Regions from separate parts of the Rhodovulum sp. BSW8 genome, predicted to be linked through region 3. Evidence: riboswitches for the same ligand, from Rfam matches in the RefSeq annotation. Region 3 holds a riboswitch; each other region holds the start of a gene.
The links. Region 3 has a riboswitch for thiamine pyrophosphate ahead of thiB (thiamine ABC transporter substrate binding subunit). Riboswitches for the same ligand answer to the same signal wherever they lie in the genome.
Positions count from the first base shown of each region.

Region 1: another riboswitch for thiamine pyrophosphate. It lies ahead of thiM (hydroxyethylthiazole kinase); the one in region 3 lies ahead of thiB (thiamine ABC transporter substrate binding subunit).
Region 2: another riboswitch for thiamine pyrophosphate. It lies ahead of thiC (phosphomethylpyrimidine synthase ThiC); the one in region 3 lies ahead of thiB (thiamine ABC transporter substrate binding subunit).

Region 1 covers NZ_QNVX01000005.1:285,615-291,660, reverse strand. The annotation lists gene DSD19_RS03635 (ATP-binding protein) at 1-798, opposite strand, end outside; gene DSD19_RS03630 (RsmB/NOP family class I SAM-dependent RNA methyltransferase) at 934-2,112, opposite strand; TPP riboswitch at 2,293-2,389, shown strand; gene thiM (hydroxyethylthiazole kinase) at 2,433-3,275, shown strand; gene thiE (thiamine phosphate synthase) at 3,272-3,886, shown strand; gene thiD (bifunctional hydroxymethylpyrimidine kinase/phosphomethylpyrimidine kinase) at 3,883-4,689, shown strand; gene DSD19_RS03610 (M1 family metallopeptidase) at 4,714-6,046, opposite strand, start outside.
Region 2 covers NZ_QNVX01000007.1:103,599-109,644, forward strand. The annotation lists gene DSD19_RS06400 (glycerophosphodiester phosphodiesterase family protein) at 1-130, opposite strand, end outside; gene DSD19_RS06405 (helix-turn-helix transcriptional regulator) at 448-798, opposite strand; gene arsB (ACR3 family arsenite efflux transporter) at 890-1,945, shown strand; gene DSD19_RS06415 (arsenate reductase family protein) at 1,942-2,379, shown strand; TPP riboswitch at 2,429-2,549, shown strand; gene thiC (phosphomethylpyrimidine synthase ThiC) at 2,669-4,420, shown strand; gene DSD19_RS06425 (aldo/keto reductase) at 4,487-5,509, opposite strand; gene DSD19_RS06430 (AraC family transcriptional regulator) at 5,692-6,046, shown strand, end outside.
Region 3 covers NZ_QNVX01000032.1:39,571-45,616, forward strand. The annotation lists gene DSD19_RS14035 (cytochrome c1) at 1-727, shown strand, start outside; gene DSD19_RS14040 (ATP-binding cassette domain-containing protein) at 881-1,573, opposite strand; gene DSD19_RS14045 (thiamine/thiamine pyrophosphate ABC transporter permease ThiP) at 1,560-3,131, opposite strand; gene thiB (thiamine ABC transporter substrate binding subunit) at 3,107-4,105, opposite strand; TPP riboswitch at 4,146-4,247, opposite strand; gene aroC (chorismate synthase) at 4,383-5,483, shown strand; tRNA gene DSD19_RS14060 (tRNA-Val) at 5,925-6,000, opposite strand.

The sequences.
Region 1 (6,046 bases), on a different contig from region 3:
CAGGAACCCTTCGGGCGCCTCCGCGGCCCGCGCCCCGGCCGCCTCGGGCAGGATATAGAATTCGCGCCCGCCATCGGCCATGCGCAGCTGCACCAGGCGGCGGCGGCTCGGCCCCTCGGGGGTTTCGACCATCACCTCTTCGGTCTCGTCCGATGCGCCGCCCAGCAAGGCCGCCACGCTGTCGGGACTTTGCCCGATCAGCGCGCGGGCCGCGGCGTTGATGACCGCGAGACGCCCGACCGGATCGAGCCGGACCATCGGCAGCGCGATTTCCGGCCCGTCGGCGGCACAGGACTCGAGCCGCCAGAGAAACAGCCCCGACCCGGCGCGTTCGACGGCGATCCGAAGCGGCCCGGAGGCCAACGTACGTTGGGCCGAGGCCGGAAGGCCCCGGGCGGCGGCCGAGATCAGGTCGGCGACGGCGTGACCCGGATCGGCAAAGAACGCCTGCAGGGCGTCCGCGACCGGCTGGCCGCGCACCGCCGCGACACGGCGCAGCGCCTCGGGGCTTGCGATCAGCACGCAACCTTCGGAATCGGTGACCAGTGTCGCGCCCGGCGCACTGGCGCAGAGCCGCCGCAACCGGTCCGAGGGGATGTCCGACACCGGCCGCCCGAAGAGGCGCAGCAGCACGGCCAGGCAGGCCAGCGTGCTGCCCGCCGTCAGCAAGGGCGCGAAAAGCCCGGGCCAGGGCGATGTCCAGGCCGCCGCAACCAGCAGAACCCCAAGCGCCAAAGCGACCCAGGCGCGGTCGGCATGGGCCGCCGCGGATCGCCGGACAGTCACCAGAACGGGCACGAAACGCAACAATGAGGCCTCCCGGAAAGAGCGTCTTGCCCACTCTTTCTCCACAGCTATTAATCGAAGGTTAATGCGACCCGCCCGAGATGACCCGGCGGCACGGGATCGCCGGATAACGCAGCGTAACCCTTGTCAGCCATCGCCCCGCCGCAGCACCGCCGCATAGAATCCGTCGCCGCCATCAAGCGGGGTCAGGCGCCGCTCGGCGACCTCGGTCCAGCCCGGCGTATTGGCAAGAAACCGCGCGACCTGCGCGTCGTTCTCGGCCGACAGGAGCGAGCAGGTGGCATAACCAAGATGCCCGCCCGGCGCGACCAGTGCTGCGGCCCGGTCGAGAATGCCCGCCTGCAGCGCGGTCAGCCGGGCCAGATCGTCGGGGGTCGTGCGCCATTTGGCCTCGGGGCTTCGCCGCCAGGCGCCACTGCCCGAACAGGGCACGTCGCAGAGCACCAGGTCGAAGGGCGCTGCCTCGTCGAGATCCGCGCCGTCAAGGCAGGTCACCGCGATTCCCGCCCGGGCGGCCCGGTCGGGCAGATCGCGCATCCTTTGCGGGGCCGCGTCATGGGCGTAATGCCGGGCCGTCCCGCGCGCGGCCATGGCCAGCGTCTTGCCGCCGCCGCCCGCGCAAAGGTCGAGCACCCGCGCGCCAGCATCCAGCGGCATCAGATCGGCCACCGCCTGCGAAGCCGCATCCTGCAGTTCGACCACGCCGTCGGCAAAGGCGCGCGACTGCTGGACGCGCCGCGCCCCGGCCGTCACCTCAAGCGCGGTGGGCGAAAGCGCATGCGGCCGGGTCTCGATCCCCTCCCCCGCCAACTGAGCCGCCGCCTCGTCCCGGCCGCTGCGGCGCAGATTGACCCGCAGGAAGACCGGCGCGCGGTGCCGCAGCAGGTCCATCACCGGGCGGAAGGCCGGGCCGAGGCTGTCGCGAAGCATCTCTTCCAGCGCCTCGGGACAGTCGCAGGCGACCGCCTCGGGCAGATCCGCCAGGCCGGGCATGGGCGCGCGTTCGGCCTCGGACAGCGGCGCCGGGGCGTGGCCCTCGCCGGTGAAGACCGTCCCGGGGTCCGTGCCCTCGGCGCGCAGGGCGCCCAGCATCATGCCGCGCCCCGTCGCCGCGCCGCCCAGCGCGGCGAAGGATCGGGCGCAGCGGATCGCATCGAAGACATGGTCGCGGATCGCGGCCCGGTCCTTCGAGCCGGCAAAGCGGTTCTGCCGCGCCCAGGTGGTCAGCAGCTTCTCGGCCGGAGCGCCCTCGCGCCAGGCATCGAGCAGCTCGGCCGCCGCCGCGATCCGCGCCGCGGGCGTCACGCGCGGCCCAGCCCGGCCCGTTCGCGGCCCGCCGCAACATCATGCTCTGTCATCGCCCGCCATCCCTTCATCCGATCCGCCCCCGTGGGGGGTGCCCGTCTTCTGGCAGCCGCGTCCCCCGCGTGCAAGCGCGGCCCTCACCCGGGGCCTTTTCATCCGCGCCCGGACGTGGTTTGGTGGATCCCGTGACAGGGGCGTCCGGATCTGCCCGGGCTGAGAAGCACCCTTAGAACCTGAACCAGATCATGCTGGCGGAGGAAGTCGCGTGCCGGGCCCGAAAGCGGGCCGATGCGGCCGTCCGATGCCAGGGGAGGACAGCCATGCCCAGCGCGACAGAGACCCCGACCGGCGCCCCGAGCCAAACCGCAAGCCCCACGCCCGGCGCCCATCTTGCCGCGATGCGCGACCGCGCGCCTCTGGTGCAATGCATCACCAATTTCGTCGCCATGAACACCGCCGCGAATGTGCTGCTGGCGGCGGGTGCCTCGCCCGCGATGTTGCACGCGGCCGAGGAAACCCGTGAATTCACGCCGCTGGCGCAGGCGCTCTCGATCAATATCGGCACCCCCTCGCCGCATTGGGCCGCCGGCATGAAGGCCGCGGCCGGGGCGGCGCGGGCGGCGGGGCTGCCCTGGGTGCTCGACCCGGTGGCGGTTGGCGCAACCTCGTACCGTCAGGCGCTTTGCGGCGATCTTCTCGCGCTGGAGCCCGCAGTCATCCGGGGCAATGCGTCCGAAATCCTTGCGCTGGCCGGGGCCGCCACGCGCGGCAAGGGCGCGGACAGCGCCGACCCGGTCGAGGCGGCCGAGGCGGCGGCGCGGGCCCTCGCCCAGCGCAGCTGGGCGGTGGTCGCGGTCACCGGGCCGGTCGATTACGTGACCGACGGCACCCGCGCCTGGCGCGTTTCCAATGGCGACCCGATGATGCCGAAGGTCACCGCGCTGGGCTGTTCGCTGACCGCGCTGGTCGCGGCCTTCGTGGCGGTCGAGGGCGCCGATCGCGCCGAGGCGACGGTCGCGGCGCTGGCCTGTTTCGGGCTGGCAGGCGAAATCGCGGCCAGGGGTGCATCCGGTCCCGGCAGCTTTGCGGTCGCGCTGCTCGACGCGCTGCACGCCATGACGCCCGAGGCGCTGGACCTCGGCGCACGGGTCGAGCCCTCATGAACCGCAAGACGCTCGCCGTCTATTTCGTCACCCCCGACGGCGCCACGCCGGATCTGGTGATGGCGGCGGTCCGGGGCGGCGCCAGCATGGTGCAGTTGCGCGACAAGCAGGCCAGCGACAGCGATCTGATCGCGCTCGCCCGGCAGCTGAAACCGGATCTGACCCGGCGCGGCGTGCCGCTGATCGTCAACGACCGGCTGGCGGTCGTGCTGGCCTCAGGGGCCGACGGGCTCCATGTGGGGCAGTCCGACGGCGCCCCAAGCGCGCTGCGCAAGGCCCTGGGACCGGGGCGGCTGCTTGGCCTGTCGGTCGAGACCCTGGCTCAGCTCGACGCCATCCCCCCGGATGCGGTCGATTACCTGGGCGTCGGCCCGGTCCATGCGACCGCGACCAAGCCCGATCACGCGGCCCCGCTGGGCGTCGAGGGGCTCGGGCGGATCGTGACCAGGACCACCCTGCCCTGCGTCGCGATCGGCGGGCTCGGGGTCGCGGACGCGGCCGGTGTCAAGGCGGCGGGCGCCGATGGCATGGCCGTGGTGTCGGCGATTTCCGCCGCGCCCGATCCGGCGGCGGCGGCACGCGCCCTGGCCGAAGCCTGGAGAAGCGCATGATCCCCAATATCCTGTCGATTGCCGGGTCCGACCCCTCGGGCGGGGCCGGGATTCAGGCCGATCTGAAGGCCATCGGCGCCAATGGCGGCTATGGCATGGCCGCGATCACGGCCCTGACCGTCCAGAACACCCAGGGGGTGCGCGGGGCAGAGCTGGTGGCGCCCGCCCTGGTCGCCGACCAGATCCGCGCGATCCGCGAGGATATCCGCATCGACGCGGTCAAGATCGGCATGCTGGGCTCGGCCGCCATCGTCGAGGCGGTGGCCGGGGCGCTGGCCGGGCTCGACGCGCCGGTGGTGCTGGACCCGGTGATGGTGGCCAAGGGCGGCGACCGGCTGCTGGCCGAAGAGGCCGTGGCCGCGCTTTCGGCCTATCTGATGCCGATGGCCGCCGCGATCACGCCGAACCTGCCCGAGGCGGCCGACCTTCTGGGCCGTCCCGAGGCGCAAGACCGCTTTGGGATGGAGGCCCAGGCCGAGGCGCTTCTGGCGCTGGGGCCGCGCGCCGTTCTGTTGAAGGGCGGCCATCTGTCCGGCTCGGACAGCCCCGATCTGCTGCTGGACCCGACCGGGCGGGTCTGGTTCGAGGGGCCGAGGATCGACAGCCCCAACACCCATGGCACCGGCTGCACCCTCTCGTCGGCGCTGGCGACCTGGCTTGCCCGGACGGGCGAGATGCGCCCTGCGGCCGAAGCGGCGCGCGCCTATACCCGCGCCGCTATTATGGGCGCGGCGGCGCTGTCGGTCGGGCACGGTCATGGGCCGACCGACCATTTCTTTGCGCTGAGGAACCTCCCGGTCTGACGGACCCCCTTGGGGCGGGGCCGGTCAGTCGAAGCGGCGGCTCAGCGGCGTGGCGCCGGTCGGCCAGTCGCCCGCCACCACAGCGGCCCCGCCCGCAAAGGCCGCATAGCTTTGGCCTGCCTGATAGCGGAGCGCGCCCAGCTCGGAGGCCAGATCCTCGATCCGGTCGGCCGAAAGAAACCCGATGAGCCGCCCGCCCGGGTCGCGCTCGACCCAGGCGCGCGCACGGCCGGCATCCATGCTCCAGGGCGCGGGCGCGGACAGATGCGCCATCCGCCAGGCCGCCACCTCGGCCCCCGAGCCGACCACGATCAGCGCGGGCGCGGTCTCGGCCGCCGCCGCATCGACCAGCCGCGCCGGGCGCCGCAAGAGCCGCGCGCCCAACGCCTCGGCCGCTGCCGTCTCGCCGCCAAGCGCCAGCAGTACCGGTTCGGGTCCGGCGAAGAGATCGCCCAGCATCGGCGGCACCTCGCCCGGGGCCAGCGCGCGGGCCAGATCGAAATCGGGATCGACCGAAACCGCCCGCGCCGGAGCCCGAAGCCGCAGCGTGGCCTCGCCCCGCCCGGCATCGAGCGCAACCAGATGGCGTTCGGTCCCCGCCCCCGTCTCGACCACCACGGGCACCGACAGCCGGTAGGCGGGCAAGGACTGGCCCAGCACCAGATGCAGGGCCGTACCCTCGGGCTCGGCCGCCTCGAGCCGCAGCGCGGGCAGGCCGCTGCGGGTCAGCCACTGGTCGAAGAACCCGCCCAGATCGCGCCCGGACACGGCCTCGAAAGCGGCGCGAAGGTCGTGCCAGGCCGCGACCCGGTCGTGATGGTCGGCATAGAAACGGCGCAGGCCCGCGCGCCAGTCCTCGGGACCGAGCTCGGCCTTGAGCATATGAAACAGAAGGGCGGCCTTGCCGTAACCGACCGCCTGCCGGTCGCCATGGGCGGCCGCGCGGAACTCGGTCAGCGGCCGGTCCTCACCGGCGGGCAGCGCCGCGAGATCGCGCAGCCAGCCCAGCCGCATCGCGCGCGCGACCTCGGGGCCCGCATCCTCGGCCAGCGCATGGTCGGCCATGTAGGTCGTCAGCCCCTCGCACCAGTTGCCGCGCCGGTAATCGACGGCCACCGCATTGCCCCACCAGGAATGCAGCACCTCATGGGCCAGCGACCGCCCGCGCATATAGCCATGGCCCAGGATCGACTGGCTGACATAGGTCAGACCGGGCATCCCCAGCCCGACCGGGATCGGCGCCGAGACCACCGAGAAGCCGGGATAGGGATAGGGGCCGATCTCGGCCGAGAAGCGGTCGATATAGCCCGCGACGGCCTCGGTATAGGCGGGCGAATAGGCGGCATCGCGGGGCTCG
Region 2 (6,046 bases), on a different contig from region 3:
GATAACCGCTGGCGCCGCGGTGGGCGATGATCAGCGGGGCTTCGCCGCTGAGCGTGTTGTAAAGGGTGGCGGCATGGGCGGGCGCCATCGAGATCAGGCCCAGGGCAATCGCCCCAAGAGTGCGTTTCATGAGAAAAATCCTGTCAGTCCCGTGGTGGAAGTATGGCCAAAAAAAGGCCATGCGACGGTCGATAGGCAGGACATGAGACGGTTCGATGACGTCTGCGCGACAGGCGCGTGAATGCCGGTGGCAAAGCCCGCCAGACGTTTCGAAAAGCCGGTGCAGCCTGTCGGCCGCCGGGCGGCGATGACAAAGGAAGAGGCAAGCCGCTGATTTTCCCAGCGAATCGCCGCCGCAACCTGGCGGAGATCGGGCCAATGGCCGCTCTTGTCACGGCTGTGATGGGACCAATCCGGCGGCTGGGGCGCCCCCGTTCAGGGGTCGCGTCACGCGTCCGAGGGAGTGGCCCGGGCGGGCAGGATCACGCCGCCGATGCCGGCACAGGCGGCCGGGTCGCCGCCGCAGCAGTCCTCCAGCAGAAAGCGCACGATGTCGTTCACTGCGGCGAGGTTCGCGGCATAGAGGATCTGGCGGTGGCGGCGTTCGGCGTTCAGCAGCCCGGCGCGCTTGAGGCTGGCCAGATGGCTCGACAGGGTCGAGGGCGGGGCGCCCAGGCGGCGGGCGATTTCCAGCGCGGGCAGGCCTCCGGGACCCTGCCTGACCAGCAGGCGAAAGACCGACAGGCGGGTCTCATGGGCAAGGGCAGCGAAGGCGTCCTTGGCGGTTATCTGATCCATATTTCGGTCCTACTCGAAATGACGATGCTTGACCAGACCCGGCCGCGCGGCTATGAAACGATAATTCGAGAATTTACGAAATGAGGCTGACATGACCGCCGCGCCCTCCTCCGCCGAGCCCGGACCCCTTGGCCGGTTCGAACGCTATCTGACGCTTTGGGTCGCTGCCGCCATCTGTGTCGGGCTGGTGCTGGGCCTGGTTGCGCCGGGGCTGGTGCAGGGCATCGCTGCGGCCGAGGTCGCCTCGATCAACCTCGTGGTGGCGGTGCTGATCTGGGCCATGGTCTATCCGATGATGGTTGGGGTCGATCTGGGCGCGGTGCGGGACGTGGCGCGGGCGCCCCGGGGGCTGTTCATCACGCTGACGATCAACTGGCTGGTCAAGCCCTTCACCATGGCGGCGCTGGCGGTGCTGTTCTTCGAGCATGTCTTCGCCCCCTGGATCGCCCCCGCAGATGCGGCGCAATACACTGCCGGGCTGATCCTGCTGGGGGCCGCGCCCTGCACGGCGATGGTCTTCGTCTGGTCGCAGCTGACCCGGGGCGATTCCACCTACACGCTGGTTCAGGTCTCGGTGAACGACCTGATCATGGTGGTGGCCTTCGCGCCCATCGTGGCCTTTCTGATGGGCGTGTCCGAGATCGCCGTGCCCTGGGAAACGCTGCTGCTGGCCACGCTGCTTTATGTCGTGATCCCGCTGGCCGCGGGGCTGCTGACCCGGCGCCTGCTGGGCAGCCCGGCCGCCATCGCGGGCTTTTCCGCCCGCGTCAAGCCGGTCTCGACGGTCGGGCTGATCGCGACCGTGGCGATCCTCTTCGGGATGCAAAGCGACCGCATCCTGACCCAGCCCGGCGCCATCGCGCTGATCGCGGTGCCGATCCTGATCCAGAGCTACGGGATCTTCGCGCTGGCCTACGGGGCGGCCTGGGCGCTGAAGGTGCCGCACCGGATCGCCGCGCCCTGCGCGATGATCGGCACCTCGAACTTCTTCGAACTGGCGGTCGCGGTGGCGATCAGCCTCTTCGGGCTCAATTCCGGGGCGGCGATGGCGACGGTCGTCGGCGTGCTGGTCGAGGTGCCGGTGATGCTGTCGCTGGTGGCCTTCGCGAACCGGACCCGGGCGCGCTTTGCCGGAGACCTCGCATGATCGTCATTCACCACAATCCCGACTGCGGCACCTCGCGCAATGTGCTCGGGATCATCCGCCGGTCGGGGACCGAGCCGGTTGTCATCGACTATCTGGCCGAGGGCTGGACCCGGCCGCAGCTGCTGGCGCTGTTCGCGGCCGCCGGTCTGACACCGCGCGCGGCGCTGCGCCGGACCAAATCGCCCGCGGCCGAGCTTGGGCTATTGGGTGAGGACGTGCCGGACGACGCCTTGCTGGACGCGATGATCGCGCATCCGGTTCTGGTCAACCGGCCCATCGTGGCCAGCCCCAGGGGCGTGCGGCTCTGCCGTCCGTCCGAGACGGTGCTCGATCTGCTCGACCGGTTGCCGCCCGGGCCGCTTTACAAGGAGGACGGGCAGATGATCCTGACGGCCTCGGGCGCGCGCGTGGCGCCGCCCGGCGACGCGGTCTGACCCTTCGGCGGCCCGGGTTTGACAGACTCGCCCGGCTTTGCGATACCTCGTCCCACGTCAGGGGAGTCCCGCTAAGGGGACTGAGAGGCTGACAGGGGGAAACCCCGGTGACGCGACCCTTCGAACCTGACCCAGTTGAGACTGGCGTAGGAAGACCGAGGGGCATGCCGCAAGATCCCGCCCCCCGGGCCGCAAGGCCCCCCGGACCGTCAAGGTCGTTCGGGCCAACGGCCCCGCTTTCTGCCTCATCATCCGTCTGGGTCTCGTCAGGTCAACTGAGGAGACGAAGATGAACAGACCCGACACCGTTCCGCAGATCACGCTGGGGCCGCTGCCCGCCTCGGAAAAGCTTTACCTGTGCGGCGAGATCCACCCGATCCGGGTGCCGCTGCGCCGGATCGCGACCGGCGAGGGGGCGGTGACGGTCTATGACAGCTCGGGCCCCTATACCGACCCCGGGGCGCGGATCGACATCGCCGCAGGGCTTGCGCCGGTGCGGATCCCCTTCGCGCGCGACCGCGGTGAGGCCGAGACCTATCCGGCCCGCGACGTGACCGCCGCCGACAATGGCTTTGCCGAAGGCGCGCGGCTCGTGCCGGCCTTTCCGCGGCGGCCCGAGCCGCTTCGGGCGACGGCTGGGCGGGCGATCACCCAGCTGGCCTATGCAAGGGCCGGGATCGTCACCCCCGAGATGGAATTCGCCGCGATCCGCGAGAACGAGGGCCGCAGCGCGGCCCAGCCCCGCGACGGCGAGCCCTTCGGCGCCGAGATCCCCGATCTGGTGACGCCCGAATTCGTCCGCGCCGAGATCGCTGCGGGCCGGGCGATCATCCCGGCCAATATCAACCATCCCGAACTTGAACCCATGGTGATCGGCCGCGCCTTCAAGGTGAAGGTCAATGCCAATATCGGCAATTCGGCCATCACCTCCTCGATGGAGAAAGAGGTCGAGAAGATGGTCTGGGCGATCCGCTGGGGCGCCAATACGGTGATGGACCTCTCGACCGGCCGCAACATCCACAACATCCGCGACTGGATCCTCCGGAACGCGCCCGTGCCCATCGGCACCGTGCCGCTTTACCAGGCGCTGGAGAAGGTCGGCGGCGTGGCCGAGGATCTCAGCTGGGAGGTCTACCGCGACACGCTGATCGAGCAGGCCGAGCAGGGGGTCGATTACTTCACCATCCATGCCGGGCTGAGACGCGGGATGATCGGGCTGACGGCCCGGCGCGTGACCGGCATCGTCAGCCGGGGCGGCTCGATCATGGCCAAGTGGTGCCTGCATCACGGCCGCGAGTCCTTCCTCTACGAGCGTTTCGAGGAGATCTGCGACATCTGCCGCGCCTATGACGTCTCGTTCAGTCTGGGCGACGGGCTCAGGCCAGGCTCGATCGCCGATGCCAATGACGAGGCGCAATTCGCCGAGCTGCGGACCTTGGGCGAGCTGGCGCAGGTCGCCTGGGCCAGGGACTGTCAGGTGATGATCGAGGGGCCGGGCCATGTGCCGATGCACAAGATCAAGGCCAATATGGACGAGCAGCTGAAGCATTGCCACGAGGCGCCGTTCTACACGCTCGGGCCGCTCACGACCGACATCGCGCCGGGCTATGACCATATCACCTCGGCCATCGGCGCCGCGATGATCGGTTGGTTCGGCACCGCGATGCTGTGCTACGTCACGCCCAAGGAGCATCTGGGCCTGCCCGACCGCGACGACGTCAAGACCGGGGTCGTGACCTACAAGCTGGCCGCCCATGCCGCCGATCTGGCCAAGGGGCATCCGGGCGCGCAGGCGCGGGACGATGCGCTCAGCCGGGCGCGCTTTGCCTTCCGCTGGGAGGATCAGTTCAATCTGGGGCTCGACCCGGACACGGCGCGCGCCTTCCATGACGAGACCATGCCCAAGGCCGCCCACAAGGAGGCGCAGTTCTGTTCGATGTGCGGACCGAAATTCTGTTCGATGAAGATCAGCCAGGACATCCGCGACGCGGCCGAAGCCGAGGCCGGAACCTGCCCCAACGGGCTGACCCCTGCCGAATAGCGCCGGCGGACGTATCGAAGACGGGGGCCGGACCATGCCGGCCCCCGCCTGCTGCCCCTTGGGGGCCTAGCTCTGGCTGCGGTATTCGCCCTGCCGTTCCAGCATCCAGCCGGGATATTCGGCCGGAAGGCGGGTCACCGCATCGAGGCGGGCCAGCTCGTCGGCGCTCAGCTCGACCTTGGTCGCGCCGATATTGTCGGTCAGCTGGTCCGCGCGCTTGGCGCCGATGATGACCGAGGTCACCACCTCCTGATGCAGAAGCCAGGCCAGCGCGATCTGCGCCACGCTGCACCCGCGCGCCTCGGCCATGCCGCGCATCGCCTCGATGGCGTCATGGGCGCGGTCCTTGTCGATGGGCGGGAAGTCGAAGCTGGCGCGCCGCCCGTCCGCGGCCTTGCCCTCGCGGTCGTACTTGCCCGACAGGAACCCGCCCGCCAGCGGGCTCCAGACCATCAGCCCGATGCCGGTTTCCTTCAGCATCGGCACGATCTCGCGTTCCAGATCGCGCCCGGCCAGGGTGTAATAGGCCTGAAGCGACAGGATCGGGGCCAGCCGCCGCGCCTCGGCGATGCCGACCGCGCGGACGATCTGCCAGGCGGCCCAGTTCGACAGGCCCAGATAGCGCACATGACCCTGCCGCACGAGCGTATCGAGCGCCTCCAGCGTCTCGACGATGGGCGTCGCCGGATCGAAGCCGTGGATCTGGTAAAGGTCGATGTGATCAAGCTGCAACCGCGCGAGGCTGGCCTTGCACTGGTCCATGATGTGATAGCGCGAGGCGCCGCGCGCGTTCACGCCCGCGCCCATCGGGCCCAGAACCTTGGTCGCGATCACCACATCTTCGCGCGGCACGGCGAGGTTCTTCAGCGACTGGCCCAGAAGCCGCTCGCTTTCGCCGCCCGCATAGACATTGGCGGTGTCGATGAAGTTGATCCCGGCCTCGAGCGCGCTGCCCACGAGGCCGTCCACCTCGGCCTGGCCCAGCTGGCCGATCTGGCCCCACATGCCTTCGGAGCCGCCGAAGGTCATGGTGCCGAGGCAGAGTTCCGACACGAAAAGGCCGCTTGGGCCAAGACGACGATAGCGCATGTTGCTTTCCTTTCCTGACTGGGGGCCCGAGCGCGGCGAGGGGCGCCCGCTCCGGCCTCTGTCCCGAAATGGGCCCGGGCCGGGTCCCTCGCCACGCCGATCCTCTCGCAAACTTGCACGATTCTCTCATCCCGCCGCCGATTGACTTTGGAGAGCGCCGCCGACCGGGCTAGAGTGGGCGTATGACCAACCGACTTTCCGGCCTCAGGGCCAAGCTCGTTTCGTTGTGGGAGGCGCATGGGCGCGAGCCCCCGGTTCCGGGGCTGAGGCTGTCTTATGCCGAAAGACCGTCGGGCCTCTTTCACGGGGTGTACCGGCCCTCGCTTTGCGCGGTGTTGCAGGGCGCCAAGATCAGCCGTCTGGGCGACCGGGTGTTCCGCTACGATGCGGGCAAATGCCTGATCGCCTCGCTCGACGTGCCGATCCGGGCCGAGATCGTCGGCGCGGCGCCCGAGACCCCCTATCTGGCGCTGGCGCTGGAGATCGACCCGGCCGTGGTGGCCGAACTGATGCTGGGCCAGCGCCCGACGGGCGATC
Region 3 (6,046 bases):
CTGGGCCGCCGAGGGCGGCCATGTGAAGGACTACAAGTTTTCCTTCGAGGGACCTTTCGGCAAATACGATCAGGCTCAGCTGCAGCGCGGCCTGCAGATCTACACCCAGATCTGCTCGGTCTGCCACGGTCTGAAATACGTGCCCTTCCGGTCGCTCTCCGAGCCGGGCGGGCCGACGCTGAGCGACGATGCGATGCGCGCCTATGCGGCGAGCTACAGCATCTTCGATCCCGAGCTCGAGGATTACCGCGACGGCAAGCCGACGGATCACTTCCCCGAGGCGACCTATCCGGGCGCCCCGGACCTGAGCCTGATGGCGAAGGCCCGGGCGGGCTTCCACGGTCCGCTTGGCACCGGCCTGTCGCAGTTCTTCAACGGCATGGGCGGACCCGAATACATCACCTCCTACCTGCTCGCCTTCAGCGACGAGACCAAGGAAGAGGCGGGGACGCTTTATTACGAGAACTCGGTCTTCTCGACCGGCTGGAGCGCGATGCCGCCCCAGCTGTTCGGTGATGATGTGGAATATGCCGACGGGACCGAGGCGACCATGGAACAGGAGGCCAAGGACGTTGCGGCCTTCCTGATGTGGACGGCCGAACCGAAACTGATGGCGCGCAAGGAGGCGGGCGTGATCTCGGTCCTGTTCCTCGGCGTGCTGACCGTGCTGCTCTATCTGACGAACAAGCGTCTCTGGGCCCCCTACAAGCCCAAGAAGAACGTCTGATCGCCGGACCTCCGGTTGACGGAAACGCGCCCTTCGGGGCGCGTTTTTCGTTTGTACTCCGGTTTGCGCAACGGTTTGCGCATTGGGCCGCCGACCGTGCCCCGGACCGGGCGTGTCATGGGTATTTTCGCCAAGAAGAAGCGAAAGGCGCGATCAGCCCAGATAGGCGCGCAGCGCGGGCGGCGGGTCGGCCAGAAGCTTGGCCGTCGCCCGGGGCGCATGGGCGCGACCTTCCGCGACCAGGATCGTCTGATCGGCGATGGCGCGGGCATCGGCCGGGTCGTGGGTGACGAACAGGACGGTGGCGCCGGTCTCGCGCGCCAGTTCGGCCACGAGATCGAGCATCCCGGCCTTGAGCGCGGGGCCGAGCGCCGCGAAGGGCTCGTCCAGCAGCATCAGCGGCCGGTTGCGCAACAGCATCCGGGCCAGCGCCACCCGGCCGCGCTGGCCGCCCGACAGCGCCGCCGGTTTCCGGGGGCCGAGTCCGGCCAGCCCGACCCGGGCGAGCGCGGTTTCGACCGCGCGGGTCTGGTCCCGGTCGAGCCGAAGGCCGGGGCGAAGGCCGAGCCCGACATTCTGGGCGGCGGTCAGGTGAGGAAAGAGGTTGTTGTCCTGAAAGAGCACCGAGAGCGGCCTGTCGCCTGGCGCGAGCGGGCCAAGATCGGTGTCCATCCAGAGCACCCGGCCCCGGTCGGGTGCAAGAAAGCCCGCGATGGTGTCGAGGATGGTCGACTTGCCCGCGCCTGAGGGGCCCAGCAGCGCCACGATCTGCCCCGGCGCGACCGTCAGGTCCGCGGTGAGAGAGAACCCGCCTTGAAGGATCGCAAGGCGTTCAAGGCTCAGCATGGGCGCGTCCTCCGCGGTCGAAGATCCAGAAAAGCCCAAGGCTGAGGGCCAGCAGCAACAGGGCGGCGGCGGCCGCGCTGTCCATCCGGTAGGCCGCCATCAGCCCGTAAAGCTGCAGCGGCAGGGTGGCATGGCCCGGGTCGGAAAACAGCGCGATCACGCCCAGATCGCCCATCGAGAGCGCGGCCGACAGCCCCAGCGTGAACCCGATGGGTCGCCTGAGGCGCGGCAGCAGCATCAGCTTGAGCCGCGCGCGCCCGGCCATGCCGAGGCTGTCGGCAAGGCGGCCATGGTTGCGCTCGGCCTCGGCCACGGCGGGCACCAGGGCGCGCAGCGCGAAAGGCAGGCTCATCGCGGCATTGACGGTCGCGGTGACCGGCAGGGCAAGAATTCGCGGATCGGCCAGCGGGTAAAGCAGGATGAAAAGCCCGGTGCCCATCACCAGCGGCGAAGCGGCGATGGTGAGCGTGCCCGCGGCCTGCACCGCCCGGCCGCGAAGGCCCTTGAGCCGGTCGATGGCGATGGCCATCGGCAGGGCCAGCGCCAGTGTCAGCGCGGCCGAGCCAAGCGCCACGGCAAGCGAGCGCAGCGCGGCGGAATAGACCGAGGCGGGCAGGCTGGCCCATCCCGGCAGGCCGCGGAAGGCCACCATGACAAGCGGCAGGATCAGGAACAGCGTTGCCAGCGTCAGGCTGGCCCCGTCCTGCAGCCGGAGCCAGCGCCCGTTTGTGCCAAACTGCGGGATCGGGCGGCCGAGCCCCGGGCCGAAGGCGCCCGGCACGGCGATGGCGAAGGCCGCCAGCGCGGCCGCGACCGAGACCCCGACCTGGATCAGCGCCAGCCAGGCGGCGCGGCCGAGGTCGAAATCGAAGCGGAAGGCCTGATAGATCGCCAGCTCGACCGTCGTCGCGCGCGGCCCGCCGCCCAGCGTCAGGGCGACTGCGAAGCTGGTCAGACAGATCAGGAACACGACAAGGAAGGTGCCGGGCAACACCTCGCGCAGCATCGGGCGTTCGATATGGGCGAAGTGCGCGGCCGGGCCGAAGCCGAGCGCGGCCGCAAGCCGGAAGCGTTCGGCCGGAATGGCCAGCCAGCCCTGAAGCACCAGCCGTGTGGCGAGCGGCAGGTTGAAGAAGACATGGGCCAGCACTACGCCGCCCGGCCCGTAGATGTCGATGGGGCCAAGCCCAAGAGGCGCAAGGGCGGCCGACAGAAGGCCGTTGCGGCCGAACACGGCCAGAAGGCCCATCGCCGCGACGATCACGGGCAGGATGAAAGGTGCGCCGAGAAGGGTGATCAGAAGCCCCCTGCCGGGAAAGCGGCGCCGGGCCAGCGCCCGGGCCACGGGCACCGCCAGCAGGGTGCTGAGCGCGGCCGAGGCCAGCGCCTGCAAAAGCGTGAAGCGCACCGCCGCCAGATCGGCAGCGCCCAGCCGGGCGGCCCCTTCCGCCCGCCAGGCGACGGCCGCGATGGTGCCAAGCGCGAGCGCCAGCGTCACTGCGGCGGCGCCCAGCCCCAGCCCGGTCGCGATGCCTAGCGGCTGAGCGCGTCGCGCCATTCGGCCAGCGCCTCGTCCCGCACCTCGGCTGCCTCGTCCGCCGGGAAGATCAGCGCGGTTTCGGGCCGGATCAGCGTCTGGTAGCCCGCGGGCAGCCCGGCTTCGGGAGTGACCGCCGGATACATCCAGTTGGTCGTGGGGATCGCCGCCTGGAAGGGTTCTGTCAGCATGAAGTCGAGGAATTGCCGTGCCAGTTCCGGCTGGTCGGACGAGGCCACGATGCCCGCCACCTCGATCTGCAGGTAATGGCCCTCGTCGAAACGGGCGGCGGCCTTGGTATAGTCCTCTTCGGCGATCAGGTGATAGGCGGGCGAGGTGGTGTAGGACAGCACCATGTCGGCCTCGCCGTCGATGAACATGCCGTAGGATTCGGTCCAGCCCTTGGTCACGGTCAGGATATGCGGCGCAAGCCCCTCCCAGATCTCGGGCGCGCGGTCGCCATAGGCGGCCTTGACCCACAGCAGCAGCCCCAGACCGGGGGTCGAGCTGCGCGGGTCCTGGATCACGATCTTCAGATCCTCGGGCGCGGCGATCAGGTCCTCGAAACTGGCGGGCGGCTCGGGCAGGCGGGTCTTGTCGTAGACGAAGGCGAAATAGCCCCAGTCATAGGGCAGGAACAGCGGGTCCTCCCAGCCGACCGGCAGGTCTAGCACGGCGTCGTCGCGGCCATGCGGCGCGAACAGCCCGGTCTCGGCCGCGGCGGCGGTGAGGTTGGTATCGAGCCCCAGCACGACATCCGCGTCGGTCCGGTCGCCTTCCAGCCGCAGCCGCGCCAGCAGCGCCGCGCCATCGCCCGCAGGCACGAAGGTCAGATCGCAGCCGCATTGGGCTTCGAAGGCGGCTTCGACGATCGGACCGGGACCCCATTCGGTCACGAAGCTTTCATAGGTGTAGACGGTCAGCTCGGGCCGCTCGTCCGCCGCTGCGGGCAGGGCGGACGCGGCCAGCGCAGCGGCAAATACTGTGAAACGCATGGTCCTCCTCCAAAGATGGGGGCGGACGGGCAAGGGTGGAAATCTGTCCATGGGCCTTCCCTCCGCCGGTTCTAACCGGTTCAGGTTCAACGGGTTCGCGGGTCGCGCATCTCAGCCCCATGGGGCACCCCGAGGTGAGGGTCACGCTAGCGCCCCGCCGCGCGGTCCGCAAGCCAAACTCAGGTCCTGTCCCGCGCGCCCTGGGCAAACCCCTTGAGAGGCGGGCGCCCGGCGGCTATGCCCATAAGCCAAAGGAGATCGTCCCCATGAGCCAAGAATGAGCCTGAACACCTTCGGCCATCTGTTCCGCGTCACCACCTGGGGCGAAAGCCACGGGCCCGCGCTTGGCGCCACGGTCGATGGCTGCCCGCCCGGCATCGCGGTCGACGAGGCGATGCTGCAGCACTGGCTCGACCGCCGGAAGCCCGGGCAAAGCCGGTTCACCACCCAGCGGCAGGAACCCGATGCGGTCGAGATCCTGTCAGGCGTCTTCGAGGGGCAGACCACGGGCACGCCGGTGCAGCTGATGATCCGCAACACCGACCAGCGGTCGAAGGATTACGGCGACATCGCGCAGAAGTTCCGGCCCGGCCATGCCGATATCACCTACTGGCAGAAATACGGCATCCGCGATTATCGCGGCGGCGGCCGGTCCTCGGCGCGCGAGACCGCGGCGCGGGTGGCGGCGGGCGGCGTGGCGCGGGCCGCGCTGGCTTCGCTTGCGCCGGGCCTGAAGATCACCGGCTACATGGTGCAGATCGGTCCCCATGCCATCGACCGCGCGCGTTTCGATGCCGATCAGATCGAGCGCAACCCGTTCTGGGCGCCGGATGCGCAGGCGGCGTCGGACTGGGAAAGCTACCTTGACGGGCTCCGCAAGGCCGGCAATTCGGTCGGCGCGGTGGTCGAGATCGCGGCCTCGGGTGTGCCCGCGGGCCTAGGCGCGCCGATCTATGGCAAGCTCGACACCGATCTGGCGGCCGCGATGATGAGCATCAATGCCGTGAAGGCGGTCGAGATCGGCGAGGGCATGGCGGCCGCGGCCCTGACCGGGGTCGAGAATGCCGACGAGATGACCATGGGGCCCGACGGACCGGTCTATGCCTCGAACCATGCCGGTGGCATCCTCGGCGGGATCTCGACCGGGCAGGATGTGGTGGTGCGCTTCGCCGTCAAGCCGACCTCGTCGATCCTGACGCCCCGGCGCACGGTGACGGTTGCGGGCGAAGAGACCGAGATCGTCACCCGGGGACGCCACGACCCCTGCGTCGGCATCCGCGCGGTGCCGGTCGGCGAGGCGATGGCGGCCTGCGTTCTCTTGGACCATCTGCTGCTGCATCGCGGTCAGGTGGGCGGCAATCGGGGCCGGATCGGCTAGCGCGTCGGAGGCGGTTCGCCGCAGGTCGGGCAGGCCGACCGTGTTGCGAGAACCGCGTTCGCCCCTCGCCGATGGCGGCTGCGACATGCTCTGAAAGCGATTTGTCGGTGATCGCAGGACAGCCTGGCGGTTTCGAAGGCCGTCCGGTGCGAGCTCTGCAGCCGGAGGGCCGATGGGGGAGAGGCGTCGCGCAAGCATGTCGCCACGTCCGTCTTTCGTATCTTTGTCATTTGCGGGTCCCAGGTCCGGCCTGCGGCCGCCACCGACGGTCAGGTTCGGCACGGGGCACGCTCCGCTGCAAAGGGGGGGTGGGGCTATCGGAGATGGGGCGGCATTCTCTCGCTGGAAACGCCGCCGGAAATCCGCAAGGCGCCCCACGATTGATCCGTCGCGGAGCAATTTCCGGACTTAATTTTTAAATTCATATGATTAGGTTTCAGGTGGTGGGCCGAGAGGGAATTGAACCCCCGCTGTCGATGGGTGTAAACCATCCGCTCTACCCCTGAGCTATCGGCCCTCCGGGCGGAAGATGCCCTGGCGCATCATGTGCATGGTCCGTCATG